Regions from separate parts of the Streptomyces sp. NBC_00536 genome, predicted to be linked through region 1. Evidence: riboswitches for the same ligand, from Rfam matches in the RefSeq annotation. Region 1 holds a riboswitch; the other holds the start of a gene.

Region 1 (15,109 bases):
GCCGCACACCCGGCCGCTCGCAGCGCAGCCCGAAGTACCCGCCGATGTCCTCGACCACGCACCCTTCCGGCGGCGCCGCCCTGATCGGGTCGTACCTCGGGTCGTCGAAGCCCGGGAAGTCGTCCACCGGACAGTGGACCAGCGTGAACCGCTGCGCCCCCGCCGGCCCAGGCGCCCCGGTCACGGGTGGGCCCGCTCGTGGAGCACGGCCGCCAGCCGCATCGCCGTGTCCAGGTTGCACCGGCCGAGATCGACCAGCGGGAGCCCGTACGTCCCGGCCGCCGACACCACGTCCACCCCGAGGGACGGGAACACCACCCCGACGCCGTCCAGCGCCTCCTTGAGCTGGCCGACGGCCTCCTCCGCCGCCCGGCGCCGCTCCTTCGGGGTCATCACCATGACATGTCACCTTTCGCTCTGAGTAATCAACTTCCGCACACAGAGTGGCGACCGGCTCGGTAGCCTTTCAATGCGAACCCCGCAACAACGGGACGTGTTGACCAAGGAGTTGGCATGCCACCTAAGCCCCTGGACCCCTCCACCTCACCCCGCGCCCTGCTCGGCGCGGAACTCCGCGTGGCCCGCGAACGCGCGGGCCTCACCCAGGCCGAACTCGGCGAACCCCTCTTCGTCAGCGGCTCGTTCATCGGCCAGCTCGAAGCCGGTACGCGGCGCATGCACCTCGACATCGCGCGCCGGATCGATGAAATCCTCAAGACGGACGGCTTCTTCGCCCGCAACTGCGAGGCGGCGGCGAAGTCGAAGTACCCCGATCACTTCGCCGAGGCGGCCGAGGCCGAAGCGCTGGCGACGGGCATCCGGGAGTACGCGCCGCTGATCATCCCGGGGCTGTTGCAGACGGAGGCGTACGCCCGCGCCATCTGCCGCGCCTACCAGCCGACAGCGACCGAGGACGTCATCGACGAGCTGGTCAAGAATCGGCTGGACCGTGCCGCGCTGCTCGATGACCCAACAACCCCGCTGATGTGGTGCGTGCTCGACGAGGCGATCCTTCGCCGGGCGGGCGAGCACACAGCCGTGCTCGCCGAGAACCTACGACACATCGCGTCGCTGATCCGGTCGCGCCGGATCATCGTGCAGGTGCTCCCGTTCAGTGCGGGCCTGCACGCAGGCCTGTTGGGCTCCCTCAAGTTGATGACTTTCGACGGTGCACCCCCACTGGCCTACATCCAAGGCATGGGAACGGGGCAGCTGTTCGACGACCCGGCAACGGTCGCCAAACACAGGCTGACCTACGATCTCCTCACGGCCAATGCGCTGTCGCCGCGCGAATCACTGGCCATGATCGAATCGGTGGCGGAGGATTTCGAGAATGACCAGCACACGTGAGTACGACCTCTCGACGGCCCGGTGGCACAAGTCCAGCTACAGCGGCGGTGACGGCGGCGACTGCCTGGAGATGGCCACCTGGCGGAAGTCCACGTACAGCGGCGGCAACGGTGGCGAGTGCGTCGAGGTAGCCGAAGACCACGGCCACCCCGACATCGTCCCCGTCCGGGACTCGAAGCGTCCCGACGGCCCCCACCTGGCCTTCGCCACCCCCGCGTGGTCGGCCTTCGTCACCACCCTCTAGGGCCGCTTGACGCAGGTCTGGTCCTTCGACGGCAGTTCTCCGGAGGCCAGGTACGCGTTGACCCGGTCGTCCACGCAGTCGTTGCCGTAGCGCCCGAAGAGGGCGTGCCGGTTGGCGCCCTCAAGGGTGACCATCCGGGAACTCGGCAGCATGCGGCGCAGCTCGGCACTGCCCCTGTACGTGGTGCGCGGATCACCCGTGGCGGCGACGATCAGCACAGGGGCATCGCGCCGCACCTGCGTGGGCTCTTCGCGCGGCCGGTCCCAGAAGGCGCACGGCCCGATGTTGTGGGTCAGCGGGCCGAACAGCGGGTGCGCGGTCCGGCTGCGCTCGATGTCCCGCCAGTAGACCTCGGGGTGGCGCGGTGCGGCCACGTCCCCGCAGATGACCGCGGCCTGCACGCCCGAGGGCTGGGCATCGCCGTGCAGCAGGTAGCGGAGCGTCGCGGCGAAGTCGGGCGACAGCGAGGTCGGCGCCGCGCCCCGGGCGGCCTTGTCCAGTACGGACATCTGCTCGCCGAGGAAGGCCCGCGTGGGGTCCCTGTCGTCCCCGATGGCGCTGAAGAGGAGCACCGGCACCTGGCTGTCGTCGATCCGGAAGGTGTCGGCGCCGATGCCGACGGTCAGCGGCTCGCGCGCGGCGGCCGCGACCACACGGCCGACGGTGGCGAGCACCTCGGCGCGGGTGCGCCCGAGGCCGTAGGTGTCGTGGCGCTCCGCCGCCCAGGCGGCCCAGTCCGCGAGGGCCTTCTCGTTCTCGCGCTCGGAGCCCTTCAGCAGCCGCGGGCCGAAGTCGTCCGGGGCGATGGCTCCGTCGAGCACCATCCGGTCGTAGCGGCCGGGGAACATCTGGGTGTAGACCGTGCCGAGGTAAGTCCCGTACGAGTAGCCGAGGTAGGAGATCTTCCGCTCGCCGAGCGCGCCGCGGATGACGTCCATGTCCCGGGCCGTGTTGCGGGTGCTGATGTGCGGCAGCACCGAGGGGTCGGCGGCGCGGCACTTGTCGGCCAGGCCCTTCTGCAGCGCGACCTGACGGTCGAAGGCCGTCCGGCTGGCCCCGGCCGAGAACCAGGACGTGCCGACGGTCCAGCCGCAGTCCAGCGGAGTGCTGCGGCCGACGAAGCGCGGGTCGAAACCGACGATGTCGTAGCGCGCGCCGACCTCCTTCATCGCCGTGCGGACGACCGGCGGTGACGGGACCGAGGGACCGCCCGGGCCGCCGTTGTTCAGCAGGATCGAACCGATGCGGTGACGGGTGTCGGTGGCCTTGAGCCGGGACACCGCAACGGTGATCGTCCGGCCCCGGGGGGCGGCGTAGTCCAGCGGTACGGTCACGTCCGCGCACTGCACGCCAGCCTTGTCGAGATCGCGGCCCGCGGCGTCGGCGGGGCCCTCGGCGCAGGTGCCCCAGCCGAGGCGCTGCCCGTAATACCGGTCGAGCCCGGCCCCGTCCTCGGCAGCGGCCCCCGCCCCGGCGGCCGCGGCCGGGGCGGGGGAGGCGGTCAGGCAGGCGGTGAGGGCGAGGCCCACGGCGGATGCGAGGCGCGCGGCGGGGCTGAGGGTGGGCATGGGTCTCCTTGGCTGGTCGCGTACGCCCGGCCGCTTCGCCCGGTCGCATGCCCCGAGGCTAGGAACCGGCCCCGGTACGGCGCATCGCCCACGGGCACGAGGACCCCGCTCCCACTCCCGGCCCCACCCGGGACCGGCGGCCCGGTCGGCCTGGAACCCGCCCTGGCGGGCCCGCGCCCATCAGCCCGCCTTCCGGCTACCAGTTCGATCATGATTGAATGCCGCGTCGCGGTGACGCGGGTCACATCGCCTCCATGTCACGAACGGAAGGGCAGCTTGCGTCTGGTGGTCGTACGCACGGCGGGAACGACCGACACGAAAGAGGCAGCGCAGCGATGGACACGACGACAGCGCAGCGGCACGAGGTTCCGGTCCACGAGGTTCTGGTCCTGGGCGCCGGTTACGCCGGGCTCTCCACGGCGATCCAGCTCGCGGCCCGCACCAGGAAGCGCGGGAACCTGCGCGTGACGCTGGTCAACCCGTACGACACCTTCACCGAGCGGCTCCGGCTGCACATGACCGCGACCGGCCAGGAGACGGCCGAGATGAACATCCCGGAGCTGCTCGACGGCACCGGCGCCGCCTTCGTCCGCGGCTGGGTCACCGCCGTGGACGCCGACGCGAAGACCGTACGGATCGACGACGACCGGGTGCTGCGCTACGACACCCTGGTCTACGGCCTGGGCAGCATCGCGGACACCGTCACCGTCCCCGGCGTCGACGACCACGCCTACACCTTCAACAGCCCGCAGGACGCGGCCCTCCTCGCCGACCGGCTGACCCGGCTGACCCGGCTCGACGGCGGGACCGTCGTGGTCGGCGGCAGCGGCCTCACCGGCATCGAAGCCGCCGCGGAGATCGCCGAGCGGCACCCGGAACTCCAGGTGGTGCTGCTGGGGCGGCAGGAGCCGGGCGCGGGCATGCACCCGAAGGCCAAGGCCCACCTGGACGCGGCGCTCGCCCGGCTCGGCGTGCGGGTGCTCGCCGGCGTCGAGGTGGTCAAGGTGCTGCCGGACAGCGTCGAACTCGCGGACGGCACCGGCATTCCGGCGGACGCGGTGCTGTGGACCAGCGGCACCCGCGTCTCCCCGCTGGCCACCGCCGCGGGCCTGACCGTCGACGAGCGCGGCCGGGTGGTCACCGACAGCGCGCTGCGCTCGGTCTCCCACCCCGAGGTCTACGCCGTGGGCGACGCGGCGGCGATCCGCCAGGGCTACGGCGTGATGCACGGGACCTGCCAGGGCGGCATGCCCACCGGTGTGCACGCGGCCCTCTCGATCCTGCGGGTACTGGCCGGGAAGGAGCCCAAGCCCTTCCGCTTCGGCTACTACCACACGCCCGTCAGCCTGGGCCGGGGCGACGCCGTCGTGCAGTTCACCCGCCCCGACGACAGCCCGCGCCGGATCGTGCTGACCGGCAAGCGGGCGGCGAAGTACAAGGAGACGGTCAGCGCCGCGCCGTGGCCGACCTTCGCCCGCATGAAGAAGATGCCCGCCTCGGGCGCGTTCTGGCCGCACGGCGGCCGCTACACGAAGATTCGGAGCGCCAAATGACCCAGCCGCAGCAGACCGGCCCGCAGTCGACCGGTCCGGAGCAGACCGGTCCCGACCAGCTCGCCTTCCAGGAGTACCGGACCCTGCTCTTCTCCGTCGCCTACCGCCTCCTCGGCTCCGCCGCCGACGCCGAGGACGCGGTCCAGGACGCCTGGCTCAAGTGGTCGTCGGCCGACCGGTCCCAGGTCGCCGACCCCAAGGCCTACCTGACCCGGATCGTCTCCAACCTGGCGATGGAACGGCTGCGTTCGACCCGCCACCAGCGCGAGACCTACGTCGGCCCCTGGCTCCCCGAGCCGATCCTCACCGGCCCGGACACCGCCGACGGCGTCGCCATGGCCGACTCGGTCTCCACGGCCCTGCTGGTCGTCCTGGAGACCCTGAGCCCCCTGGAGCGCGCGGTCTTCGTCCTGAAGGAGGCCTTCGCCTTCAGCTACGCGGAGATAGCGGACGCGATGGAACGCTCGGAGGCGGCCGTCCGGCAGGCCGCCCACCGCGCCCGCGAGCACGTCCAGGCCCGCAGGCCCCGCTTCACCGCGGACCGCGCCCGCCAACGCGATGTCACCGAGCGGTTCTTCGCGGCGGCGACGGGAGGCGACATCAACACGCTCATGGAGCTGCTCTCCCCGGACGTGACGCTGTGGACCGACGGCGGCGGCAAGGTCCGCCAGGCCCTCAAGCCGGTCATCGGCCTGGAGACCGTGGCCCGCTGGTTCGCCGCGCTCGGCACGGTGACCTACCAGGGCATCGAGCCCGGGCAGATGCGCGCGGAACTCACCTCGGTCAACGGCGGCCCGGGCGTGGTCTTCCGCGGCCCGGACCGCGTGATCGCCACGCTGACCTTCGACTTCGACCAGGAAGGCCGCATCTCGACCATCCACAACGTGGCCAACCCCGACAAGCTCCACGCCATCACCGACGGCACCCGGCACGCCTGACCCAGGCCCAGGCCTAGCTCCGGTACACCCGCAGCCCCGTCACCTCATACGACAGCTCAGTGACCCCCGGCTCCGGGGCCGGGTGGTAGCGGCCCGCCGAGACCGAGAGGTTGACGACGAGGTAGGCGTGCCAGGAGCGGCCCACGCCCCGGCCGTCGCTGAAGACCCGGGCGCCGTTGACCCACCAGATGACCGAGGACTTGCCGAATTCGACCTTGAGGTCGACCCACTCCCCAGGCCGGATCACCGGGTCGCGGTGGTAGCGGTGCGCCTCGCGGACGTGGTTCGACAGCTCCAGCAGGTCCGGGTTGTCGGGGTGGTACTCGAAGACGTCGATCTCCTGGCCGCCGTCCCGCCAGGTCCAGATCGCGGGCCAGGCGCCCCGCCCCACGGGCAGCTTCACCCGGGCCTCCAGCACATCGCCGGTGCGCACCATGAAGCCCTCGTCGCTGCCCTCGGTGGTGAGCAGCCCGCTGTCCCAGTCGCCGTCGGGGCGCAGGGTGGCCCGGAAGACCCCGCCCCGGCTGTACGCGGGGTCTTCGACGAGGTGGTCCAGCTTGTTGTCGCCCGGATTGACCGGGCCGCCGTCGGGATAGGCCCACGAGCGGCCCGCGATCCACTGGGCGGGAGAGGTGAAGTCGGCGGTGAAGACGGGAGTGCGGCGCGGGCGCGGCATGAACAGCCCCCCGCCGCCGCCCTCCCTCGGGGCGAGGTGGCGGGTCAGCCGCCACAGTCGTTCGAGCATGTCCGAGACCATGGTTCCGGTCTGCCCGCCCGGCGCCGCCCCACACCCAAGTTCTCGCTCAGAGTAATCACACCAACACGATGTGCGACTACGCGACTAGCGGTGGCTGCTCCGGGCCGCCTCGATGAACGCCCGGATCAGCTCGGGGGACTTGACCCCGCGCGCGCTCTCCACCCCGCTGGACACGTCGACGCCCCACGCCCCCGTGGCCCGTACCGCTTCCCGCACGGTGCCCGGCGTCAGCCCGCCCGCCAGCAGCCAGTGCCCCTCGGGGGCGGTGAACTCGTCCGATCCCCAGTTCCAGGGCTTGCCGGAGCCCGGGTCGGGGGCGTCGAGCAGGAGCAGGTCCTCCCCGTACTCCCCGCACCGCTCCACGCGCTCGGCGGTGGCCCGCAGCAGGGTCCGGCCCTCGGCGCGCAGCGCCGCGAAGTCCCCAGGCCCCTCCTCCCCGTGCAGCTGCACGCCCCGCACACCGCTCTCCTCTGCCAGCCGGCGCACCTCGTCCACCGGCTGCCCCCGGAACACCCCGACCGTGAGCACCCCCGCCGGGACCCGGGCCGCCAGCTCGCGAGCGGACGCGGTGTCGACCGTACGCGGGCTGCCCGCGGCGAAGACGAACCCGATGGCGTCGGCCCCCGCGGCCACGGCCACGTCGACGTCCGCCGCGGTCCGCAGCCCGCAGATCTTGATGAACACGTCAGTCATGCCCGCAGTCAACCACCCGCACAGGAGAACGAGCGCAGGAGACCGAGAAAGAACTCCCGGCCGCGCGACATCCTGTCCCCTCGCGTAGTCATCAGGGGTATGCGGGGATCACTGAGCAAGAGAACGGGCGGGGACCGCGTGACATCAGCACAGGAGGAGGCGTACCTGGAATTCGTGGCCGGGCGGGCGAAGGCGCTCTACCGCTCGGCGTACGCACTCGCGGCCGGCGACACCCATCTCGCCGAGGACCTGGTCCAGGAGACCCTGAGCCGGCTGTACGTGCACTGGAGCCGGGTGGCCCGCGCGGACAGCCCGGCGGCCTACGCCCAGACGGTCCTGGTCCGTACGTTCCTCAGCATGCGGCGTCGGCGCAGCACCGGCGAGCGCCCGACCGGGAACATCCCCGACAGCCCGCAGGCCGGTCCCGACGCCGCGCTGCGGATCACCCTGCTGGACGCGCTCGGCCAACTGCCGCCCCGCGACCGGGCGGTGATGCTGCTGCGCTACTGGGAGGGCCACACCATCGAGGAGACCGCCAAGATGCTCCGGCTGAGCAACGGCGCGGTCCGCTCCCAGGGCACCCGGGCACTCGGCAGGCTGCGCGCGCTGCTCGGCGACAGCCTGTCCGACCTGGTTCCGCGGTGAGCGCCGGAGCCCGCGGGCCCGTGCCGCCGCAACGCCCCCACCAGCGAAAGAGAAGTGACGCCACCATGCCGGATGCCACCATGCCGTTCGAAACAGACCTCGCCCACGCCCTGAACCGCACGACGGACTCCCTCGAACCCGACCTCACCGCGCTCGTCGGCGGAGCCGTCCAGCGCGGCCGCAGCCGCCGGCGCCGGCGCAACGCCGGGATCACGGCCGGGGTCGGCGCCTGCGCCGCGCTCGCGGTGGGCGCCCTGATGCTCCCCGGCATGCTCTCCGGGGCCTTCCCCGGGACCTTCTCCACCGGGTCCGACATGGAACCGGCGGCGCTGGCGCTGCCCCGCTCCGCGGTCAGCGGCGACCAGATGATCGCGGCCGTGGAACAGTCGCTCCCCGGGGGCCGGTTCAGCGAGAAGACCGGGCAGAGCAACAACCCCGCGGATCCGTCCGCCGGGTACGTCGCCAACGGCGGCATGGCCGTAGACGACGGGCACGGCGTCGCCTACGTCGGCGTCTCGGCCCTGCGGCTCAAGCTGCCGCTCAGGGACGGCGACGGGCTGAACTGCGAGGAGAAGCGGACGCCCAAGCGGGCCAAGGGTGACACCTGCGAGCTGCGCGAGCTGCCGAGCAGCGCCGCGGTCCCCGGCGGGGCGCTGGTGATGTGGGAGAAGACCGCGGCGGAGCAGCCGGTCCGGGCCGACACCGCCCACCGCTGGACGATGACGGTCACCCTGAAGGCAACCGGCGCGCAGGTTCAGATGGTGCAGTGGAACAGCCCCGGCGGCGGCACCGGCGGCGGCGTGTTCCCGAAGGCGACCCGGCCCGCTCCCCCGCTCTCCGAGGAGCAGGCGGAGGCCGCCCTCACCGGCGCCGTCTGGGCACCGGTCCTGGGCGCCGTCGGCTGAGCCAACGAAACATCTCAAATAAACGCCCGAGGGCGGCACCCCCCGTGGGGAGTGCCGCCCTCGTTCGAAGAACAGCCGATCAACCGTCGGGCCGGAGCCCGGGGCGGATCAGAAGTCCATGTCACCGCCCGGCATGCCGCCGCCCGCGGGGGCACCGGCCTTCTCGGGCTTGTCGGCGATGACGGCCTCGGTGGTGAGGAAGAGGGCCGCGATCGACGCCGCGTTCTGCAGCGCGGAGCGGGTGACCTTCGCCGGGTCGATGATGCCCTCGGCGATCATGTCGACGTACTCGCCGGTCGCGGCGTTCAGGCCGTGACCGATCGGCAGGTTGCGCACCTTCTCGACGACGACGCCACCCTCGAGACCACCGTTGACGGCGATCTGCTTGAGCGGGGCCTCCAGCGCGAGCTTGACGGCGTTGGCGCCGGTCGCCTCGTCGCCGGTGAGCTCGAGCTTCTCGAAGACCGCGGAGGCCTGGAGCAGGGCCACGCCGCCACCGGCGACGATGCCCTCTTCGACGGCCGCCTTGGCGTTGCGGACGGCGTCCTCGATGCGGTGCTTGCGCTCCTTGAGCTCAACCTCCGTCGCGGCACCGGCCTTGATGACGGCCACGCCGCCGGCCAGCTTCGCGAGGCGCTCCTGGAGCTTCTCGCGGTCGTAGTCCGAGTCGGAGTTCTCGATCTCGGCGCGGATCTGGTTGACGCGACCCTGGACCTGGTCGCTGTCGCCGGAGCCGTCGACGATCGTGGTCTCGTCCTTGGTGATGACGACCTTGCGGGCGCGGCCGAGCAGGTCGAGGCCCGCGTTCTCCAGCTTGAGGCCGACCTCCTCGGAGATGACGGTGCCGCCCGTGAGGATGGCGATGTCACCGAGCATGGCCTTGCGGCGGTCGCCGAAGCCCGGAGCCTTGACGGCGACGGACTTGAAGGTGCCGCGGATCTTGTTGACGACCAGGGTCGACAGAGCCTCGCCCTCGACGTCCTCGGCGATGATCAGCAGCGGCTTGCCGGACTGCATGACCTTCTCCAGGAGCGGCAGCAGGTCCTTGACCGAGCCGATCTTGGAGTTGACGATCAGGATGTACGGGTCGTCGAGGGACGACTCCATGCGCTCCATGTCGGTGGCGAAGTACGCCGAGATGTAGCCCTTGTCGAAGCGCATGCCCTCGGTGAGCTCAAGCTCCAGGCCGAAGGTCTGCGACTCCTCGACCGTGATGACGCCTTCCTTGCCGACCTTGTCCATCGCCTCGGCGATGAGCTCGCCGATCTGGGTGTCGGCGGCGGAGATGGAGGCCGTAGAAGCGATCTGCTCCTTGGTCTCGACATCCTTGGCCTGGGCCAGCAGGGCGGCGGAGACGGCCTCGACGGCCTTCTCGATACCACGCTTGAGGGCCATCGGGTTCGCACCGGCGGCTACGTTGCGCAGGCCCTCGCGGACGAGCGCCTGGGCCAGCACGGTGGCCGTGGTCGTACCGTCACCGGCGACGTCATCCGTCTTCTTGGCGACTTCCTTGACCAGCTCGGCGCCGATCTTCTCGTACGGGTCCTCGAGCTCGATCTCCTTGGCGATGGAGACACCATCGTTGGTGATCGTGGGGGCGCCCCACTTCTTCTCAAGGACGACGTTGCGACCCTTGGGGCCAAGGGTGACCTTGACGGCGTCGGCGAGCTGGTTCATGCCTCGCTCGAGACCGCGCCGGGCCTCCTCGTTGAACGCAATGATCTTGGCCATCTGAAGTGGTCCTCCCGGACAGCGGTGGATTGCTCCTGGACCGCGCCCGCGCCCGCGACGGACGGCCTGTTGAGCCTGCCGGTTCCTTCCCGCCAGACTCGCTGGGCCTCACCGACCCGGTCCTCGTTTAGTAGCACTCTCACCAGGAGAGTGCTAACGCCAATGATTAGCACTCGGCACCCCCGAGTGCAAGCGGCTTCGGGGAACAGCCGGTGAACGACGGGGCCGGGCGCGGGCCGGGCGTACGAGGGGCCCGCATCCCCTGTCTCAGGATGCGGGCCCCTCGTGTTCGTCTGTCGGTGGTCGATCGCTCCGGCTAGCCGACTGCGAGCTTGACCATGTCCGCCTGCGGACCCTTCTGGCCCTGCGAGATCTCGAACTCGACCCGCTGACCCTCTTCAAGGGTGCGGTATCCGTCCATCTGGATGGCGCTGTAGTGGACGAACACATCCGCACCACCGTCGACCGCGATGAAGCCGTAGCCCTTCTCCGCGTTGAACCACTTGACGGTGCCCTGAGCCATGCCTAACTCCCCTATTACTGGCCCTTGCGCAGGACCGCACTTCGCGGACCCGGGTCAGAACTTGCGCCGGAACGCCTCGACCGGGGCTGAATGTATCCGCACCGCTGCTGTCTGCGACAGGTCATTCCGACGAGAAATCCGGACACGCCAATAGATTGAAATAGGGTGAAAATTAGGAATCTTCCGGGGCAACTCGGGCCGGACAAACTGCGCCAACGACCCATAGCGCGCCTGCATGTTGACTCAATGTCAACCCTTCCGCGACCCGTTCATATGCGGCGGGCAAGAACAGCGGCGGGGACTTCCCCAACTCTACCGCGCCCAACCAAGCAGAATTGCCCCCTCCGTTTCTTACCGGAGGGGGCAATTCAGGTTTTCGCCTGCTCGGCAGGCCTACAAGGCGGGCCTACAAGGAGCGGCTCAGCCGCCCGCGACGGCGGGAATGATCGAGACACCCACGCCGTCGGGCGTCGGCGTCTGCAGCCCGCTCTCGAAGCGCACGTCGTCGTCGTTCACGTAGACGTTCACGAAGCGGCGCAGCTTGCCCTGGTCGTCGAGCACGCGGGCGGCGATGCCCGGGTGGCTCTGCTCCAGGGAGTCGATGACCTCGCTGAGGGTCGCGCCCTCGGCGGGGACCTCGGCCTGGCCGCCGGTGTAGGTGCGCAGGATGGTGGGGATGCGGACGTTGACGCTCATGGCGCTACTGCCTTTCCGGGGGTCAGAGGACGGTCGGGAGGGTGGTCACGCCAGGCCGGCGGCGCGGAACGCGTCCAGGCTCGGGCGGATGGTGGCGGTCTGGCCGCTGTCGCCGGCCACCGCCTCCAGGGTCTTGAGGCCGTCACCGGTGTTCAGGATCACGGTGGTGAGCGCCGGGTCGAGCTGCCCGTTCTCGATGAGCTTCTTCGTCACGCCGACGGTCACGCCGCCCGCGGTCTCGGCGAAGATGCCCTCGGTCTGCGCCAGGATCTTGATGGCCTCGACGACCTGCGTGTCGTTGACGTCCTCGACGTAGCCGCCCGTACGGCGGGCGATGTCCAGGACGTACGGGCCGTCGGCCGGGTTGCCGATGGCCAGCGACTTGGCGATGGTGTCCGGCTTCTGCGGGCGGACCACGTCGTGACCGGCCTTGAAGGCGGTCGAGACGGGCGAGCAGCCCTCGGCCTGGGCGCCGAAGATCTTGTACGGCTTGTCCTCGACCAGGCCGAGCTTGATCAGCTCCTGGAGGCCCTTGTCGATCTTCGTGAGCTGCGAGCCGGACGCGATCGGGATGACGATCTGGTCGGGCAGCTGCCAGCCGAGCTGCTCGCAGATCTCGTACGCCAGCGTCTTGGAGCCCTCGCCGTAGTACGGGCGCAGGTTGACGTTGACGAAGCCCCAGCCCTCGCCGAGCGGGTCGCCGATCAGTTCGGAGCAGAAGCGGTTGACGTCGTCGTAGTTGCCCTCGATGCCGACCAGGTCACCGCCGTACACGCCGGCCATGACGACCTTGCCCTGCTCCAGGTCGTGCGGGATGAACACGCAGGAGCGCAGTCCGGCGCGGGCGGCGGCGGCGCCGACGGCCCCGGCCAGGTTGCCCGTGGAGGAGCAGGAGAGCGTGGTGTAGCCGAAGGCGCGGGCGGCCTCGACGGCGATCGCGACGACCCGGTCCTTGAAGGAGTGCGTCGGGTTGCCGGAGTCGTCCTTGACGTAGAGCTTGCCGGTGACGCCCAGCTCCTTGGCCAGGTTCTCGGCGTCCACGAGCTTGGTGAAGCCCGGGTTCAGGTTCGGCTTCGAGGCCACGTCGGCGGGGACGGGCAGCAGCGGGGCGTAGCGCCAGATGTTGGCCGGGCCGGCCTCGATCGCGGCGCGCAGCGCTTCGGGGTCACCGGCCGGAAGCTCGTAGGCGACTTCCAGGGGGCCGAAACACTCGGCGCAGGCGAAAATGGGACCCAGTTCGAAGCGGGTGGCACATTCGCGGCAGGAAAGCGCGACGGCGGGTCCGAGATCGACGGTGGTCGCAGCAGAAGTGGCGGAAGTGGTGGTCGCGGCAGAGGTGGCGACAGTCTGTGCAGACATGACGGCGAGGCCCTTTCTCCTCATCTTCCCCGTGGCGCACTTCGCCACGAGACGGATTTGGCACCTTCCCTAGCCGGGGACCTCGCTGACTTTGCAAAAATCGCGAGACCGACTGGAGGGTTGCCGGGGCTTCAACGGGCCGTATCCCTCTGCCCCTCTGGATGAGCGGTATGGCGCGAACGCGCCTTGGCGGCGCACCCGTGCGTTTGTACGTGGGGACCCCCGACATGCGATGGTCCTCCGCGTTGTTCAAGACTGTAACCGAAGGCATGGATGGTTGAGACAGCCGTCCAAACCGCGAGATGGATCATATTTCGGCCATAACGATGGCCGGGACACCACTGAATCAGGGAGTGCTGAAGGTGCTGGAAGAGGTGGAGCGCTGGCTGGGGGCCCGCTCCTGGTCCGCCACCGACCGACCGCTGGAGCGGCTACTTTCGGCCAAGCGGGCATCGGGCATCAGGGTCAGTGTCGTGTTGCCCGCTCTCGACGAGGAGGCGACGGTCGGCGCGATCGTCGAGGTCATCCGCCGTGACCTGATGGATTCCCTGCCCGTACCGCTCGTCGACGAACTCGTCGTCATCGACTCCGGGTCGAGCGACCGCACCTCCGAGGTCGCGGCCAAGGCCGGCGCCCGCGTGGTGCACCGCGACGACATCCTGCCGCGGGTCCCGGCCCTGCCCGGCAAGGGCGAGGTGCTGTGGCGCTCGCTCCTGGTCACCAGCGGGGACATCGTCTGCTTCGTCGACGCCGACCTGCGCGACTTCTCCGCCGCCTTCGTCTCCGGGATCGTCGGCCCGCTGCTGACCGAGCCGGACGTGCAGTTCGTCAAGGCGATGTACGACCGCCCGCTCGGCGACGCGCCCGGCCAGGGCGGCCGGGTCACCGAACTGGTGGCCCGCCCGCTGCTGAACCTGCACTGGCCGCAGCTGGCCGGATTCGTCCAGCCGCTGGGCGGCGAGTACGCCGTACGCCGCTCCCTGCTGGAGCGGCTGCCGTTCCCCGTCGGCTACGGCGTCGAGCTGGGGCTGCTCGTGGACGCGCTGCACACGGCCGGCCTGGACGCGCTCGCCCAGGTCGACGTCGGCGTACGGCTGCACCGCCACCAGGACGGGCGGGCGCTGGGCCGGATGGCCGCCGCGATCTACCGGACCGCGCAGCTGCGGCTCTCGCGCGGGCACCTCGTACGGCCGGAGCTGACCCAGTTCGAGCGCGGGCCGGACGGCTTCGAACCGCACACCTACCCGGTGGACACGGTGGAGCGGCCGCCGATGCGGGACGTGGAGGAGTACGCCCACCGGCGCGTGGCCTGACGGGTGCCCCGGCGCGCCGCATGACGGGACTCACGGTTTGAGGGAACGTCGGCCGGGCTAGGTTGCCCGCATGGCCTCTCAGGTACTCGTCGCCGCCAACCGCGGCCCGCTCTCGTACGCCCTCGACGCCGAAGGCACGCTCAGTGCCCGGCGCGGCGGGGGCGGTCTCGTCTCCGGCCTCTCCGCCGCCCTCGCCCAGCAGCCGGAGGCGCTGTGGATCTGCGCGGCGCTCTCGGAGGCGGACCGCGAGGCGGTGCGCCGGGGGGTCGCCGAGCCGGGCGTGCGCATGCTGGACATCGACCCGGCGGTCTATGACGACGCCTACAACTCCATCGCCAATTCGGTGCTCTGGTTCACCCACCACCACCTGTACGACATTCCGCGCGAGCCCGTCTTCGACGCGGCGTTCCACCGGGCCTGGGAGTCGTACATCGCCTACAACCGGGCCTTCGCCGAGGCGCTGGCCGAGGAGGCGGGGCCGGGCGCGCGGGTCCTGGTGCAGGACTACCACCTGGCGCTGGTGCCCGGCATGCTGCGCCTGCTGCGGCCCGACCTGCTGATCGCGCACTTCACCCACACTCCGTGGGCCTCCCCCGACTACCTGCGCGTCCTGCCCACGCACGTCCGCGAGGAGCTGGCCTGGGGCATGCTCGGCGCGGACCTGGTCGGCTTCCACACGGGGACCTGGGCCGGAGCGTTCCTGGCATCGATGGCGGAGATGGACGACCGCTACGGCGTGGTCACGGTGGACGGCGACGACATCGACCACCGGCGGTACGCGGTCTGGTCGCGCCGGACCACCGCGGTACGGGTCTTCCCGCTCGGCGTGGACGG
Region 2 (15,109 bases), 2.2 Mb from region 1:
AAGACCCGGCCGCCGATCTCCACGCGCTCGCCGTCGAGGACGGTGGTGCCGGGGCGGGCGTACTGGGGCCAGAGCGACGGGATGTCGACATTGCCGTAGGTGGCGTAGGTGGGCGTGGGGAACGCGGCGAACATCTCCTCGTACTGCCGGCGCACCGCGCCCTCGATGACCCGCTCGCGGTCCAGGCCCGCCCACAGCTCGCGGCCCAGCGCGCGGGCCTCGTCGAAGCGCCGCTCGGTGCGCAGGGCCACGATCCGGTCGGCGTTCTCGACGCCGAAGAGGTCCGGGAAGATGCCGCGCGAATGGTCGGCGTAGTCCAGGAAGAGGACCAGGTCGCCCAGGCAGATCAGGGCGTCCGCGCCCTCCCCGGCCCGGGCCAGCGCGTCGGTGTTCCCGTGCACGTCGCTGACCACGTGGACCCGCGTGCCGCTCTTGGTTCCTTTGCCACCCATGCCGTCACCCTAGGGGCGTACGGGAACGGGGCATAGGCGGGGTGCGGAGGATCTCGTACAGCTGCCCGGACCTGCGGTTACTTCCGAGTCTCCAGCGGGGTCGACTACTGTCGGGCGGGTATGGCCGCGTCGTGTGACGCACGGAACATCTGGCCGGTTCCCCCTATCGGGAACCCACTACTCGTGGGTAACGTCCGGTCGGTCCACATGGTGGCGATGGCGCCCAGAGGAGCAGCAGTCTTGCGCGAGTTCAGCCTTCCGGCCCTGTACGAGGTCCCGTCGGACGGGAACCTGACGGATCTCATCCGCCGCAACGCAGCTCAGCATCCGGCCACCGCCGTCATGGCACGCAAGGTCGGCGATGCCTGGCAGGACGTGACGGCCACCGAGTTCCTGGCCGAGGTCCGGGCCACGGCCAAGGGCCTCATCGCGGCCGGCGTCCGGCCCGGCGACCGGGTCGCCCTCATCTCGCGGACCCGCTACGAGTGGGTCCTGATCGACTTCGCGATCTGGAGCGCGGGCGCCGTCACCGTCCCCGTGTACGAGACCAGCTCGCCCGAGCAGATCCAGTGGATCCTCGGCGACTCCGGCGCCGCCGCCGTGATCGTGGAGAGCCCCGGGCACGGCGCGACCGTCGCCGCCCTGCGCGACCGGCTCCCGGAGCTGCGCGAGGTCTGGGAGATCGAGGCGGGCGCCCTGGAGACCCTGCGCGCCGCGGGCGCCTCGGTCACCGACGCCGAGGTCGACGAGCGCAGCGGCCTCGCCAACGCCGACGACCCGGCCACCATCGTCTACACCTCGGGCACCACCGGCCGCCCCAAGGGCTGCGTGCTGACCCACCGCAACTTCTTCGCCGAGTGCGGCAACGTGGTGGAGCGGCTCAGCCCGCTCTTCCGCACCGGCGAGTGCTCGGTCCTGCTCTTCCTCCCGGCGGCCCACGTGTTCGGCCGCCTGGTCGAGGTGGCGGCCGTACTGGCCCCCATCCGGCTGGGCTGCGTACCGGACATCAAGAACCTGACCGACGAGCTCCAGTCCTTCCGCCCCACCCTGATCCTCGGTGTGCCGCGGGTCTTCGAGAAGGTCTACAACTCGGCGCGCGCCAAGGCGCAGGCCGACGGCAAGGGCAAGATCTTCGACGCGGCCGCCGAGACGGCGATCGCCTACAGCCGCGCGCTGGACACCCCGGGCGGCCCGTCCTTCGGCCTCAAGCTGAAGCACAAGGTGTTCTCGAAGCTCGTCTACAGCAAGCTGCACACGGTCCTCGGCGGCCGCGGCGAGTACGCGATCTCCGGCGGCGCCCCGCTGGGCGAGCGGCTCGGCCACTTCTTCCGCGGGATCGGCTTCACCGTGCTGGAGGGCTACGGCCTGACCGAGTCGTGCGCGGCGACCGCCTTCAACCCGTGGGACCGCACGAAGATCGGTACGGTCGGCCAGCCGCTCCCGGGATCGGTCGTGCGCATCGCGGACGACGGCGAGGTGCTGCTGCACGGCGAGCACATCTTCAAGGAGTACTGGAAGAACGAGACGGCGACCGCCGAGGCGCTGGCCGACGGCTGGTTCCGTACGGGCGATGTCGGCACCCTCGACGAGGACGGCTACCTCACGATCACCGGGCGCAAGAAGGAACTCATCGTCACCGCGGGCGGCAAGAACGTCGCTCCCGCGGTGATCGAGGACCGGATCCGCGCCCACGCGCTGGTCGCCGAGTGCATGGTGGTCGGTGACGCGAGGCCGTTCGTGGCCGCGCTGGTGACCATCGACGAGGAGTTCCTCGGCCGGTGGGCGGCGGAGAACGGCAAGCCCGCGGGCTCGACGGCGGCTTCGCTGCGCGAGGACGCGGACCTCAACGCCGCCGTCCAGCAGGCCGTGGACGACGGCAACGCGGCGGTTTCCAAGGCGGAATCGGTGCGGAAATTCCGCATTCTGCCCTCCCAGTTCACGGAGGAGTCGGGCCACCTGACGCCCTCGCTGAAGCTGAAGCGCAATGTGGTGGCGAAGGACTTCGCGGACGAGGTCGAGGCCCTCTACCGGGGCTGAGTGCCAAGAGGGGCCTAGCGCGGGTCCTGGGCGAGGATCCGCGCCATGTTCCGCTCGGCGAGCGCGGTGATCGTGACGAAGGGGTTCACCCCGAGCGAGCCCGGGACGAGCGAGCCGTCGACGACGTACAGCCCCTGGTAGCCCTTGGCGCGGCCGTAGTCGTCGGTGGCGGCGCCCAGCACGCAGCCGCCGAGCGGGTGGTAGGTGAAGTTGTCGGCGAAGTTCCTGTTGCCGCCGAACAGGTCGTAGCGGTAGATCGTGAAGTTGGCCCGGTTGATCCGGTCGAAGAGGCTCTTCGCCGCGTTCACGGACGGGGTGTTCTGGTCCCGGGTCCACTGGAGCTTCGCCGAGTCGGTGGCCGCGTCGTAGGTGAAGTGGCCGCGCTCGGGGTTCTTGGTGATCGCCAGGTACATCGAGATCCAGTGCTCGATCCCCATCGGCAGCGGGGCGATCTCGGCGAAGACCGGGTTCGAGGCGTTGTCCCAGTCGTCGATGCCCAGGGCGGGCATGGTGGCCTGGTTGGCGCCGACGGTGTCCCAGAGGTGGTTGGCCCGGGCGGTCATCACATTGCCGTTGTGGCCCCAGCCGCGGCCGACCTCGTCGCTGAGCGCGGGGAGCGCGCCGGTCTCGCGGGCGCGCAGCAGGATCTCGGTGGTGCCGAGGCTGCCCGCGCCCAGGAAGAGCTGTTTGCAGCCGAGTTCGCGGGTCTGGGTGACCCGTCCGGTCAGGTCGCTGGTCTGGACGGTGAGGACGTAGCCCCCGGCCGGGTCCGGGCGTACGGCGACCACGCGCTGCATGGTCTCGATGGTGACGTTGCCGGTGCCGAGGGCGGCGGCGAGGTAGGTCTTGTCGACGCTCTTCTTGCCGTGGTTGTTGCCGTAGATGACCTCGCCCGCGAGCGCGGACTTGGTGGCGGTGCCGGCCGCTTCGCGCTTCATGTACTCGAAGTCGTAGACGTTGGGCACGAAGGTGGTCTTCAGGCCGGTGTTCTGGGCGTGCTTGCGGGAGATCCGGGCGAAGCGGTACCACTCGGTGGACTCGAACCAGGACGGGTCGATGTCGTTGACGCCGAGCATCTGGCGGGCCCGCGGGTAGTAGGTCCCGTACATCTCGTCGGCGTCGACCCGGGGCAGCACCTCGGTGAAGTACGAGCGCTTGGGGGTGGGCGCCATGCCGCCGTTGACGAGGGAGCCGCCGCCGACGCCCCGGCCGACGTAGACGGACATGTCTCCGTAGTTCACCCGGTCGAGGACGCCGGGGTAGGGGCTGATGTCGCGGTTGACCACGTCGAGCCAGAGGAACTGGGCGAGCGGGGCCTCGGTGCGCGTGCGGTACCACATGGAGCGCTGGTCGGGCGCGGAGGTGGAGGGGAAGACCTTCCCGTCGGGGCCGGGGGTGTCCCAGAGCCGTCCCATTTCGAGGACGACGGTCCGTACGCCCGCCTGCCCGAGCCGCAGGGCGGCGACGGCTGAGCCGTAGCCGGAGCCGACGACGATGGCGGGGGCGTACTGCGCGGCGGCGGGCTCGGCGGCGGCCGCGGAGGACAGGCCGATCCGGGTGAACCCGAGGGCCGCGGCGGTCTGGAGGGCGCCGACCCCCAGAAGGTGACGGCGCGTCAGCTGTGATGTCATGCTCGCATCATGGGCGGAATCCTATCGTCCACCCAGATGTCGTACTGCCAGACATCTGAGTGACAGTCAGATATGGCCGATAGCAGCCTTGTTACGGCCGGTACGTGATCACCGCAGCCCCGACGCCGCGACCGGGAGCGGCCCACCCTGTCACAGCAGCGCACGCAGCCGGTCCGCCAGCAGGTCCCAGCGCCACCGCTCCTCCACCCAGGCCCGGCCCCGCTCCCCCATCGCCCGGGCCAGCTGCGGATCCCGCAGCAGCGTGACGATCCGGTCCGCGGTGTCCGTGGCGGAGCCGCCGCGGACCACCCACCCCGTCTCCCCGTCCAGGACCGCGTCCGGCGCGCCCCCCGAGTCCCCCGCCACCACCGGCAGGCCCGTGGCCGAAGCCTCCAGGTAGACGATCCCGAGCCCCTCCACGTCCAGCCCGCCGCGCCGGGTCCGGCACGGCATAGCGAAGACGTCCCCCGCCCCGAAGTGCGCGGGCAGCTCCCCCCACGGCAGGGCCCCGGTGAACCGCACCGCGTCCGTGACCCCCGCCGACGCGGCCAGCGCCCGCAGCGCCCCCTCGTACGGCCCGCCGCCCACGATCAGCAGCACCGTGCCCGGGACCTCGGCGTGGATCAGCGGCAGCGCCCGGATCAGGGTGTCCTGGCCCTTGCGCGGCACCAGCCGGGACACGCACACCACCACCGGCCGGTCCGTCAGCCCGAGCCGGGCCCGGATCAGGTCACCGCCCGACCCCGGGTGGAAGGTCTTCTCGTCCACCCCGGGCGGCAGCCGCGTCATCCGGGCCGCCGCCGCCTCGCCGAGCGCTCCCGCGATCCGCGACCGGGTGTACTCGCCCAGGTAGGTGACCGTGTCCGTGCCCTCGCCGATCCGGTGCAGCAGGGCGCGGGCGCCGGGCAGCTGGGCCCAGCCCGCCTCGTGCCCGTGCGTGGTCGCCACCACCCGGCGGGCCCCCGCCCGGCGCAGCGCCGGGCCCATCAGGGCGAGCGGGGCGGCGGCCCCGAACCAGACCGCCTCGCAGCCGTGTTCGCGCAGCAGCTCGGTGGCCCGGCGGGTCACCCGGGGGCTGGGCAGCAGCATCGTCGCGGGGTCCCGGACGACGGGGAAGGGCTGCGCCGCGTCGAAGGCGGCGGTGGCCGCGGCGCCTTCCGCGCCCCGCTTCCAGGTGGAGGCGTAGACGACGACCCGGCCGGGATCCAGGCGCAGCGCCATGTTGTGCAGGAAGGCCTGGATGCCGCCCGGACGTGGCGGGAAATCGTTGGTCACGATCAGCGTCTTGTGCATCAGGCGGCGAGGCTACCGCTCAGCGCAGCTCCTCCCGCAGGGCCGATTGCCACGTTTGGGTGAGGTTTGGGAGGTCGGTGTCGAGGGTGCTCCGCAGGGCCGTCGGCAGCGGATTCCGGCCTGCTTCGGCATAGAGCCTGACCAGGGCCGCCTCGCCCCAGCGGTCGGCGATCAGCCGGCAGGCCAGCCAGGCCCCCTCGTAGGCCCGGGCCATCGCCTGCGCGTCACCCCCGAAGGTGAACGCCTCGTTCGGGGGGAGCGCGGACGGAAGTTCACCCCGGTTCACGGCCCGGCGCAGGGCCGGGGCGGCCTCCGCCGGGGTGCGCCCCGCCGAACGGTACGCCGCCCAGTCCGCGAAGCCCTCGGAGAGCCACAGCGGGGTCGAGGCGGTGGTCGCGGAGCGGGTGGCGACGTGGGTGCTCTCGTGGGTGAGGACCACCTGGCGGCCCAGCTCGCTGAGGCCCTCGTACGCCTGCGGGTTGACCACGATCCGGTCCGCCGGGGCCGGGGACACGCCCACCAGCCCGGTGGTGACCGCCGCCAGCCCCCGGTAGGAGTCGGCGGGCCGCCCCAGCAGGGCCGCCATCGCGTCCAGGTCGGCGGGGACCAGGACCACCAACCGGCCCGCCCACGGCCGCGGCCAGGCCGCGCCGACCTCGGGCACGGCCCGCCCGGCCACCACCGCGATCTCCTCCAGGCTCTCCCGGGTCCGCCCGGCGGCGCCCAGCACCAGCACGTGCTCGGCGCGCACCACGCTCACCGGGCTCTGGTCCCACAGCTGCGGCAGCGCTCCCGGCGCGGGCCGGTCACCGGTGACGTGCCACCCGGCGCCGTCCTCGCTGAGCGTCAGTGCCCGGGCCGAACCCGCCGGGGCGGCGTCGTACCCGGTGAGCCTGTAGCGCAGCTCCGCGCGGGCGGAGGCCCGGGCGCCGTCCCGGCGCACCGAGGTGACCTCGTACGTCCAGCCCTCCAGCGGGACCGCGGCGAGCGCCGCGGGGGGCTTGGCCGACCACGCGGAGACCGCCGCCCGGACGGCCCGCTCGGCGCCGTCGGGGCGCGCCACGGCCCCACCACCGCAGCCGGCCGACCCCCAGGCCAGCAGGACGGCCAGCAGCAGGAGCAGCGCGCGTACGGGACCCCGGACCATCCGGCGATCGTACGCGCGCGGCACACCCGGGTCAGCGCACGGCTGGGCAGCTCACGGCCGGGTCACCGAGGACACCGGCATCATCCCGACGGGGTCGTAGCGCACGGCGGCCCCCGGGTAGGGGGCGTGCACCACCTGGCCGTTGCCGACGTACATGCCCACGTGGCTGGCGTCCGAGCGGTAGGTCACCAGGTCACCGGGCCGCGCCTCGGAGAGGGACACCCGGCGGCCCGCGTGCCGCTGCTCCTGCGAGGTGCGCGGCAGGGAGACGCCCGCCTGCCGGTAGGACCACACCATCAGCCCGGAACAGTCGAATCCGGAGGGCCCGGTGGCCCCCCACACGTACGGGCGCCCGACCGCGGCCCTGGCCGCCATCACGGCGGTCGCGGCGCGCCCCGAGGACGCGCCCCCGGACCCGAACGCCTCCGGACCCTCGGGCAGCGCGTCGGCGCGGCCGCCGGAGCGCGAGGACCGCTCGTAGGACGCCCGCTCCTCCGTCGGCATCGCGTTGAGCAGCCGCTGGGCGGCGGCGAGCTTGGCGGTGACGGAGCGCTTCTGGCGGGCGGTGTCGGCGCGCAGCTCGTCGAGTTCGGCGAGCTTGTGGGAGGCCTCGCGGCGTTCCTGGTCCAGCTTGCGCTGCTCCTCGCGCAGTTCGTCGAGCTGCCGGGTCTGGCGGCCGGTCAGCCGGTCGAGGGCGCTGGCCTTGTCGAGGTACTCGTCGGGGTCCTCGGAGAGCATCAGCTCGACGGCCGGGTCGAGTCCGCCGGACTTGTACTGGGCCCCGGCGAAGCTGCCGAGCACCCCGCGCATGGTGTTGATCCGGTCCTGGCCGCGGGCCACGGCGTCCTGGGCGCGCAGGACTTCGGCGCGCAGCTTCGCGCTGCGCTCCCCCGCCGCGTTGAACCGCTCGGTGGCCTGCTCGGCCTCCTCGAACAGCTGGTCCACCTGGGCCCGGGTCCCGGCGGGCGGGTCCGCGGGGGCCGCGCTGGCCGGTACGCCCGTCAGGGCGACCGCGGCGGTGGCCGCGGCGGCGGTCAGGACGGTGACCCTGGTGCTCCGGTCGTGCCCCGTAGGCGCGGTCCGGCGATGGGATGCCACGTTGAGCCGCTCCCTTCCGCTGGCGCGGGGCCCGGGTCCGCCCTCTTGGACGGCCGTGTGCCGGGTTCCGCGCTGGCAGACAGTAGCGGCGCGAGCACGCACCGGCCAACGACCTCCGAGGGGCACGCACAGTGACGCCCCGCCGGAGACGCAGGTCACCGACGGGGCGAGGGGGCGGAGCGCGCGTGTGCAATTCGCCCGGATGGGCGGTGTACGGCGCGCCCCTTACGGAAGGGGGCGGGCTCAGCCGCCGACGCGGACGCCGAACTGGAAGGGCATGTTGGCGACGGCCTCGTACTTCACGCCGCCGCGCGGGTTGGAGGCGTGCAGCGTCATCCCGTTGCCCGCGTACAGGCCGACGTGGTGCAGGTCGTCGTAGAACAGGATCAGGTCGCCGGGCTGCAGTTCGCTCTGGCTCAGGTGGCGGCCCGCGTTCGCCTGGTCGTAGGTGACGCGCGGGATGTCCACGCCGGCCTGGGCGTAGGCCCACTGGGTCAGGCCCGAGCAGTCCCAGGAGTCGGGGCCCGTGTCGCCCATGTTGTAGGCGTCGCCGAGCTGCTGCTTGGCGTATTCGAGGGCCGCTCCGGCCCGCCCCGAGCCCTTGGCGCCGCCGCCGGAGTTCGCCGTGTCGGCGGCTCCGCTGCTGGCCTTCTTCTCGTCGGAGCTGATCTTCGCGCGGTCCTGCTCACTCAGGGAGTTGAGGACCTCCCGGGCCGCGGCGAGCTTGTCCTGGGAGGTCTTCTTCTTCTCGGCGAGTTCCTTGCGGGTGGCGTCGAGGTCGGCGAGCTTGCCCGAGGCCTCCTGACGCTTCTGCGCCATGCTCCGCTGCTTGGCCTGGATCTTCTTGACGGCTTCGACCTGCTGGCCGCTCAGCTGATCCAGCGTGGAGGCCTTGTCGAGGTATTCGTCCGGGTTCGCGGAGAGGAAGAGCGCCAGCGAGTTGTCGATGCCGCCGGTGCGGTACTGGGCGCTCGCCATCGAACCCAGCGCGCTGCGCAGGGTGTTGAGTTCGTCCTGCCCCTTGGCGACCTGGTCCTGGAGCTGGCCGATCTCCTTCTCCAGCTTCTCCTGGCGCTCCTTGGCCCCGTTGAACTTCTCGGTGGCCTGCTCGGACTCCTCGTAGAGCGCGTCGACCTTGGCCTTGGCCTCGTCCTTGCTCGGCTGCGGGGCGGCGGAGGCGCCATTGGCGGAGAGGACGACGGCCGCGGTCGCGGTGGCCGTCAGGACGGTCACGCGAAGGCGGCTCGGCTGCTTGGGTCGACGGTGGGACGCCACGGGGGCGAGCTCCTTCTTCCTAGAGCCGCCGGAGCACGCACACTCGGCAGCCCCTTCGCCCGGCACCCCGAATGAGTGATCCATCGCACGAAGGTTTGGGCCGACCCTAGTGACCTTCCTGTGATCAGTTCAAATCCTGACGACAAAAAAATCGGTCACCGACCAGCTTCTTTACCTTCACCCCACGCCCCGTAGCGGTCACTTGACGGTACGTTCCGAAAATCCCGGCAATCCGGCGATCGCGCCCAGGAGTTACGAAACGCGCGAAAGCCGCTTCAGCAACAAGGCGGACGTGACCGGCCGCGCCCCCGCCTTGGCCACGCCGTCCGCCACCTCCCGGTCCGTGGAGACCACGACCACCGGCCGCCCGGGCGGCTCCGCGCGCACCAGCTGACGGATCAACTCGTCCGCCGTGACGCCCGCCTTGGAGAACAGCACCCGCACCCCGCGCGGCGGCGCCAGCAGCACCGGCGCGGCCAGCTCGGCCCCGTCGAAGACACAGGTCATCTCGGCCCCGCTCTGGGCGGCCAGCATCGACAGCCCGCCCAGCAGCCGCAGCCGCTGCTTCTCCAGCGGCATCGTCGGATAGCCGGTCTTGGTGACGTTGTAGCCGTCCACCACCAGATGGGCCTGGGGCAGCGCCAGCAACTGGTCCAGCAGCGCCGGATCGGTCTCCGACAGCGCCCGCGCCGCGATGTCCTTCGGGGTCATCCGGCCCGGCTCCACCGCCTCCACCGTGTCCGCGGGACGCGTCGAGACCGGCGGCAGCGCCAGCTCCCGGCGCAGCCCCTGGGCCGCGTCGAGCACCGTGTCCAGCAGCAGCCGCAGCCGCATGTCCTCGATGCTGCGGCCCTCGCGGGTGGCCCGGCGCGAGGTCTCCAGCGCCGACTCCACCTCCGCCAGCCGGGACTTGAGCCGCCGCGACTCGCTCTCGGCCGCCACCACCCGCGCACCGGTCTCGCTGCGGATCCCGTCGACCTCGGCCATCACCTTGCGCAGGGCCGCCTCGCCCCGCTTGACGTCGTTGAGGGCGCTGCGCAGCTTGCGCTGAAGCGATTCGGCTTCCTTGCGGGCCGCTTCCAGCTCCGTACGCACCTGCTCGCCGCCGGTGCGCTGCTGCTCGCGCAGGTGCGCCAGCTCCTCGCGCAGCCGCTCCAGCTCGCGCTGGGTCTCCTCGCCGACCCGCTCGGCGTCGGCGCGCTGCGCCTCCTCGCCGGCCGCGGCCACGAGCTTGACCCAGCCCGCGGGCCGCAGGACGTACGCGGCGGCCGCGACGTCCAGCGGATCCGCGGCGGCGGGCGGCGCGCCGGACTCCAGCGCGGCCGACAGCTCCGGCTGGGCCTCGCGCAGCTTCTCGGCGACCCGGCCGCGGAAGACGGCGTCCGTCTCCACGGCCGCCGCCATCGCGTTGCCCGCGAACTTGGCCCGCCGGGTGGGGGTGAACCGGGCGTACTGGCGCAACTGGCCCGGAAGGTCGGCGACCGTCAGCCCGCCGAAGGCGTCCGAGACCAGCGCGACCACTTTGCGCCGCACGCCCTCGGGCAGCGGGCGGTCGAGCACCTCCGCGGCGTCACCGGCCGCGTCGGCCGGCTCAGCGCCGCTTGCTGGCTCCACAATCCGTCACCCCTACCGTTACTTCTCGACCGCGGGTTCCGACTCCCTCAGGAGTCCGAACCCGGCCGGTCCACGAGTTCGATCTGGTCCACCGCGTTGCACCAGCGGCAGCGGACCGACTCGATGGTCTCATTGACCACCTCGCGCTCCTCGACCTTGGGCTCCCCGGCGAGGTCCAGGTGGACGTACTCCACGACCTTCGACGAACGGGTGACGTCGAACCGCGTGAGGTTGCCGCACAGCGTGCAGCGCCACCGGGTCGTCTCGGTCGGCAGGGGAACCGTCATCAGGCCGCTCACTCCTTGGTCGCTCTTTCAATTAAAGCGGTCCGCGCCTCTCGGCGGGACCGTAGCTCGTAACCCTACGGCCTGACGTCACCCTCGCGCCGGGCCCTGTCCCCCATGCGAGACGCGGCGGGGCGAGCTGCCCCGGTCCCTCCCCTTACGCCATGCTCTGTCCCATGACCCCAAGCCGCGGCCCCGTGGTGACGTACGCGCTGATCGCGGCCTGCGCGGCCGTCTTCGTCCTGAGCCCGGCCTCCGGGCTCAACCCGGTCTACGGCACGGGCGAGCGGCTCGTCGCCGCCGGGACGGCGTACTTCCGGCACTGGGGCGTCGTACCGGACGAACTCTTCGCCGGCGGCCGCCGCGCGGCGCTCACCCCGCTGACCGCGCTCTTCGTGCACGGCGGCTGGCTGCACCTGCTGGGGAACTGCCTCTTCCTCTACGTCTTCGGCGCGATGACCGAGGAGCGGATGGGGCGGGCCCGGTTCCTCGTCTTCTACGTCACCACCGGCTACCTCGCCCTGGCCGCCTACGCGGCGGCCAACGCCTCCTCCGACCAGACCCTGGTCGGCGCCTCCGGGGCCATCTCGGCCGTCCTGGGGGCCTTCCTCTGCCTCTTCCCCAAGGCGCGGGTGACCAGCCTCTTCCCGTTCCTCTTCTTCGTGCCGCTGCGCTTCCCGGCCTGGATCGTGCTGCTGTTCTGGTTCGGCCTGCAGTGGCTGGCGGCCCAGCGCGCCGGGAGCGGGCCCGGAGTGGCGTACCTGGCCCACGTGGTGGGCTTCTCGGTCGGGTTCCTCTACGCGTGGGTCCGATATCGGCGTACGACTAGAGTGAGGCGACCAGCGACGGCCACCGAGGGAGACAGCCAGCCGTGATCACCGCGATCGTGCTCATCAAGACCAGCGTGGACCGCATCCCCGAGATCGCCGAGTCGATCGCCGCGCTGGAGAACGTCAGCGAGGTGTACTCCGTCACGGGTACCTACGACCTGATCGCCCTCGTCCGGGTGCCCCGCCACGACGACCTGGCGGACATCATCCCGGGCCGCATCAGCAAGATCCCGGGCGTGGAGGCCACGGACACGCACGTGGCGTTCCGCACGTACTCCCAGCACGACCTGGAAGCGGCCTTCGCCATCGGCCTCGACGCGTAGCCGCTGTCCCTCCGGGGGCGCCTCAAACGCCGGCGGGGCTGGGATGGGCCCCGCGCGGCGGGTCGTGGCCGGGACGGGGACACGCAGGAGTGTCCCCGCAGGACGAGCGGTCACCACCGGGTGCACTGTCCGACCGGCCCGCGCCCGCGAGCCGAGGAGACACTCGTGCGGGGCACCGGCACGGACACGGCCCGCCCACCCGACCCTGGGTACGGGGACACACCCCGAGCCCCGCCGGCGATTGAGGCGGAACGTCACACGGCCGGGACGCAGCGGCCTTCTTCCGTGCGGTACGTCCACTGCGCGCCCTGGGCCACCAGCTCCCGGACGGCCCCGACGAACCGCGCGACGTGCTCGTCCGGCGTCCCCGCCCCGAAGCTGACGCGGATCGCGTTCAGCGAGCGCTCCCCCGGCTCCGAATCCGGCGCCCCGCACTCGCCCTGGGCCTGCGGCTCGCTGCCGAGCAGGGTCCGCACCAGCGGGTGGGCGCAGAACAGGCCGTCGCGGACACCGATGCCGTATTCGGCGGACAGCGCGGCGGCGAAGTGGGAGCTGTTCCAGCCGTCCACGACGAAGGAGATGACGCCGACGCGCGGCGCGTCGTCACCGAAGAGGGACAGGATCCGCACCGCGGGGACCTCGGCCAGGCCTTCGCGGACCTTCGCGATCAGGTGCCGCTCGCGGGCGACCAGCGTGTCGAACCCGGCCTCGGTCAGCGCCCGGCAGGCGGAGGCGATGGAGTAGACGCCGATGACGTTCGGGGAGCCGGCCTCGTGGCGGGCCGCGGTGGTGTGCCACTCGACGTCCACGCCGCCGTCCTCGCGCCGGGCGACCTTGCGGGAGGCCCCGCCGCCCGCGAGGTACGGCTCGGCCTCCTGGAGCCAGTCGGCCCGCCCGGCGAGCACGCCGGAGCCGAAGGGCGCGTACAGCTTGTGGCCGGAGAAGGCGACCCAGTCGACGTCGAGGTCCTGGACGGACACGGGGTGGTGCGGGGCGAGCTGGGCGGCGTCCAGGACGATCCGCGCGCCGTGGGCGTGCGCGGCGGCGGCGAGTTCCTTGACCGGCCACAGTTCACCGGTGACGTTGGACGCGCCGGTCACGCAGACCAGCGCGGGACCGTAGGGGTCGCGGTCGGCGAGCGCCCGCTCCAGCGTGGCGACGGCCTGGCCCGGGGTGCGGGGCGCGTTGAGGTAGGTGACCTCCGCGCCCCGCCACGGCAGCAGCGAGGCGTGGTGCTCGGTCTCGAAGACGAAGACCTGGCAGTCGGCGGGGAGGACCTGGCCGAGGAGGTTCAGCGAGTCGGTGGTGGACCGGGTGAAGACCACCTGGTCGGTGGGGCGGCAGTCGAGGAACTCGGCGACCGTGGCCCGGCTCTGCTCGAAGAGGTCGGTGGAGAGCTGCGAGAGGTATCCGGCTCCGCGGTGCACGCTGCCGTAGTACGGGGCGTAGGCGGCCACGTCGTCCCAGACGCGCTGCAGGGCCGGGGCGCTGGCCGCGTAGTCGAGGGCCGCGTAGGTGACTTCGCCGCCGGTGACGAGCGGCACGGTGACGTCCCGGCCGAGCACCTGGAGCGGCTCGGCACAGGCCGCGTCACAAGCGGCGTCGGCGGTGGTGGTGGCAGCGGCGTTCAGGGATGCGGACATGGCGGTATCTCCCGGCAGGCAGGGGTGAATGGCTTCAAGTGGCCCGTACGCGGCCGGGTGCGGCGGGGTACGGGAAAGCCCCGGGAGACGGTGGGGTGCGTCGAAGGTACCGAGGGGTACGCGGACAGGACCCTGTTTCCGGGGGTGAAGAAGGGGCGAGTCGCCCTATCGCATTCGCTTGCTCACGGAAAAACGCTCCTCTAGAGACCAGGACCCCTGGAATCGAGGGATCCGCGCTTGCCGTAAGCCTCGCTGCCTACGGCCTGGTCATCACCCGGGGCACCCCGCCACGGAAGGAGGGTTGCCGGACAGCAAGCCGGGGCCTAAACGCTGTCACTCGTGACCTGGTCAGCATCCTGCCACAAGATCCGGCACGCACAAGCCCCGGTCCGCATGTCGGAACCGGGGCCTGACGCAAAACCACCTCGCAGGGTTACGCGTTGCTGGCCTTCACCCAGCGGTCCAGCGCCGCCAGGGCCGCGCCCGAGTCCACCGACTCGGCCGCGCGGACGATGCCGGCGGCCAGTTGCTCCTCCAGGGTGCCGGTGCCCGGGTCCAGGGCCACCAGGGCGGCCGCGGAGTTGAGCAGGACGGCGTCGCGGACCGGTCCGGTCTCCCCCGCCAGCAGGCGGCGGGCCACGTCCGCGTTGTAGGCGGGGTCCGCGCCCCGCAGCGCGGAGACGTCGACCAGCGGGATGCCGATGTCGCGTGGGTCGAAGGCCTGCTCGGCGACCTTGCCGTCGCGCACCCACCACACCCGGGAGGTCGCCGTGGTGGTCAGTTCGTCGAAGCCGTCGTCGCCCCGGAACACCAGCGCGGAGGAGCCGCGCTCGGCGAGGACTCCCGCCACGATGGGGGCCATCCGGGGGTCGGCGACCCCGGTCGCCTGGGACCGTACCCGCGCGGGGTTGGTCAGCGGGCCCAGCACGTTGAAGGTGGTGCGGATGCCCAGTTCCTTACGGGCGGTGGCCGCGTACCGCAGCGCCGGGTGGAACTTGACGGCGAAGCAGAAGGTGATGCCCGCCTCCTCCGCGACCTCGACCACCCGGGCGGGGCTCAGGTCGAGGTTGACGCCGAGCTTCTCCAGGACGTCCGAGGCGCCGCTGGAGGAGGAGGCGGCGCGGTTGCCGTGCTTGACGACCTTGGCGCCCGTACCGGCGACGACGATGGCGGACATCGTCGAGATGTTGACCGTCTTGGCGCCGTCGCCGCCGGTGCCGACGATGTCGACCGTGCGGCCCGGGACCTCGATCAGGTTGGCGTGTTCGTACATGGTCCGCACGAGGCCGTTGATCTCCGCCACGGTCTCGCCCTTGGCCCGCAGCGCGACCACGAAGCCCGCGATCTGGGCGTTGGTGGCCTCGCCGCGCATGATCCGGTCCATCGCCCACGCCGTGTCGTCCGCGCCGAGGTCGCGGCCGTCGAGAAGGGCGTCCAGTACGGCCGGCCAGGTACGGGCCGCCACGCTGTCGCCGCCTGCCG

What was found. A riboswitch is a leader RNA that binds a small molecule or an ion and turns the genes downstream of it on or off. The one in region 1 is predicted to bind S-adenosylmethionine.
Region 2: another riboswitch for S-adenosylmethionine. It lies ahead of OHS33_RS09980 (aminotransferase class V-fold PLP-dependent enzyme); the one in region 1 lies ahead of thrC (threonine synthase).

Annotation. Positions count from the first base shown of each region.
Region 1 covers NZ_CP107819.1:4,536,232-4,551,340, reverse strand. Annotated here, with positions in the region: gene OHS33_RS20055 (amidase) at 1-184, opposite strand, end outside; gene OHS33_RS20050 (hypothetical protein) at 181-399, opposite strand; gene OHS33_RS20045 (helix-turn-helix domain-containing protein) at 514-1,350, shown strand; gene OHS33_RS20040 (DUF397 domain-containing protein) at 1,334-1,594, shown strand; gene OHS33_RS20035 (alpha/beta hydrolase) at 1,591-3,162, opposite strand; gene OHS33_RS20030 (NAD(P)/FAD-dependent oxidoreductase) at 3,498-4,715, shown strand; gene OHS33_RS20025 (RNA polymerase sigma-70 factor) at 4,712-5,653, shown strand; gene OHS33_RS20020 (beta-glucanase) at 5,667-6,329, opposite strand; gene OHS33_RS20015 (phosphoribosylanthranilate isomerase) at 6,495-7,103, opposite strand; gene OHS33_RS20010 (SigE family RNA polymerase sigma factor) at 7,242-7,748, shown strand; gene OHS33_RS20005 (hypothetical protein) at 7,829-8,653, shown strand; gene groL (chaperonin GroEL) at 8,762-10,384, opposite strand; gene OHS33_RS19995 (cold-shock protein) at 10,701-10,907, opposite strand; gene OHS33_RS19990 (MoaD/ThiS family protein) at 11,328-11,603, opposite strand; gene thrC (threonine synthase) at 11,649-12,962, opposite strand; SAM riboswitch class I at 12,980-13,130, opposite strand; gene OHS33_RS19980 (glucosyl-3-phosphoglycerate synthase) at 13,325-14,275, shown strand; gene OHS33_RS19975 (alpha,alpha-trehalose-phosphate synthase (UDP-forming)) at 14,346-15,109, shown strand, end outside.
Region 2 covers NZ_CP107819.1:2,291,215-2,306,323, forward strand. Annotated here, with positions in the region: gene OHS33_RS09925 (metallophosphoesterase family protein) at 1-452, opposite strand, end outside; gene OHS33_RS09930 (AMP-dependent synthetase/ligase) at 693-2,489, shown strand; gene OHS33_RS09935 (GMC oxidoreductase) at 2,504-4,120, opposite strand; gene OHS33_RS09940 (glycosyltransferase family 4 protein) at 4,271-5,413, opposite strand; gene OHS33_RS09945 (hypothetical protein) at 5,433-6,560, opposite strand; gene OHS33_RS09950 (C40 family peptidase) at 6,612-7,658, opposite strand; gene OHS33_RS09955 (C40 family peptidase) at 7,902-8,933, opposite strand; gene OHS33_RS09960 (NYN domain-containing protein) at 9,186-10,550, opposite strand; gene OHS33_RS09965 (hypothetical protein) at 10,595-10,834, opposite strand; gene OHS33_RS09970 (rhomboid family intramembrane serine protease) at 11,008-11,706, shown strand; gene OHS33_RS09975 (Lrp/AsnC family transcriptional regulator) at 11,703-11,984, shown strand; gene OHS33_RS09980 (aminotransferase class V-fold PLP-dependent enzyme) at 12,239-13,627, opposite strand; SAM riboswitch class IV at 13,856-13,972, opposite strand; gene trpD (anthranilate phosphoribosyltransferase) at 14,061-15,109, opposite strand, start outside.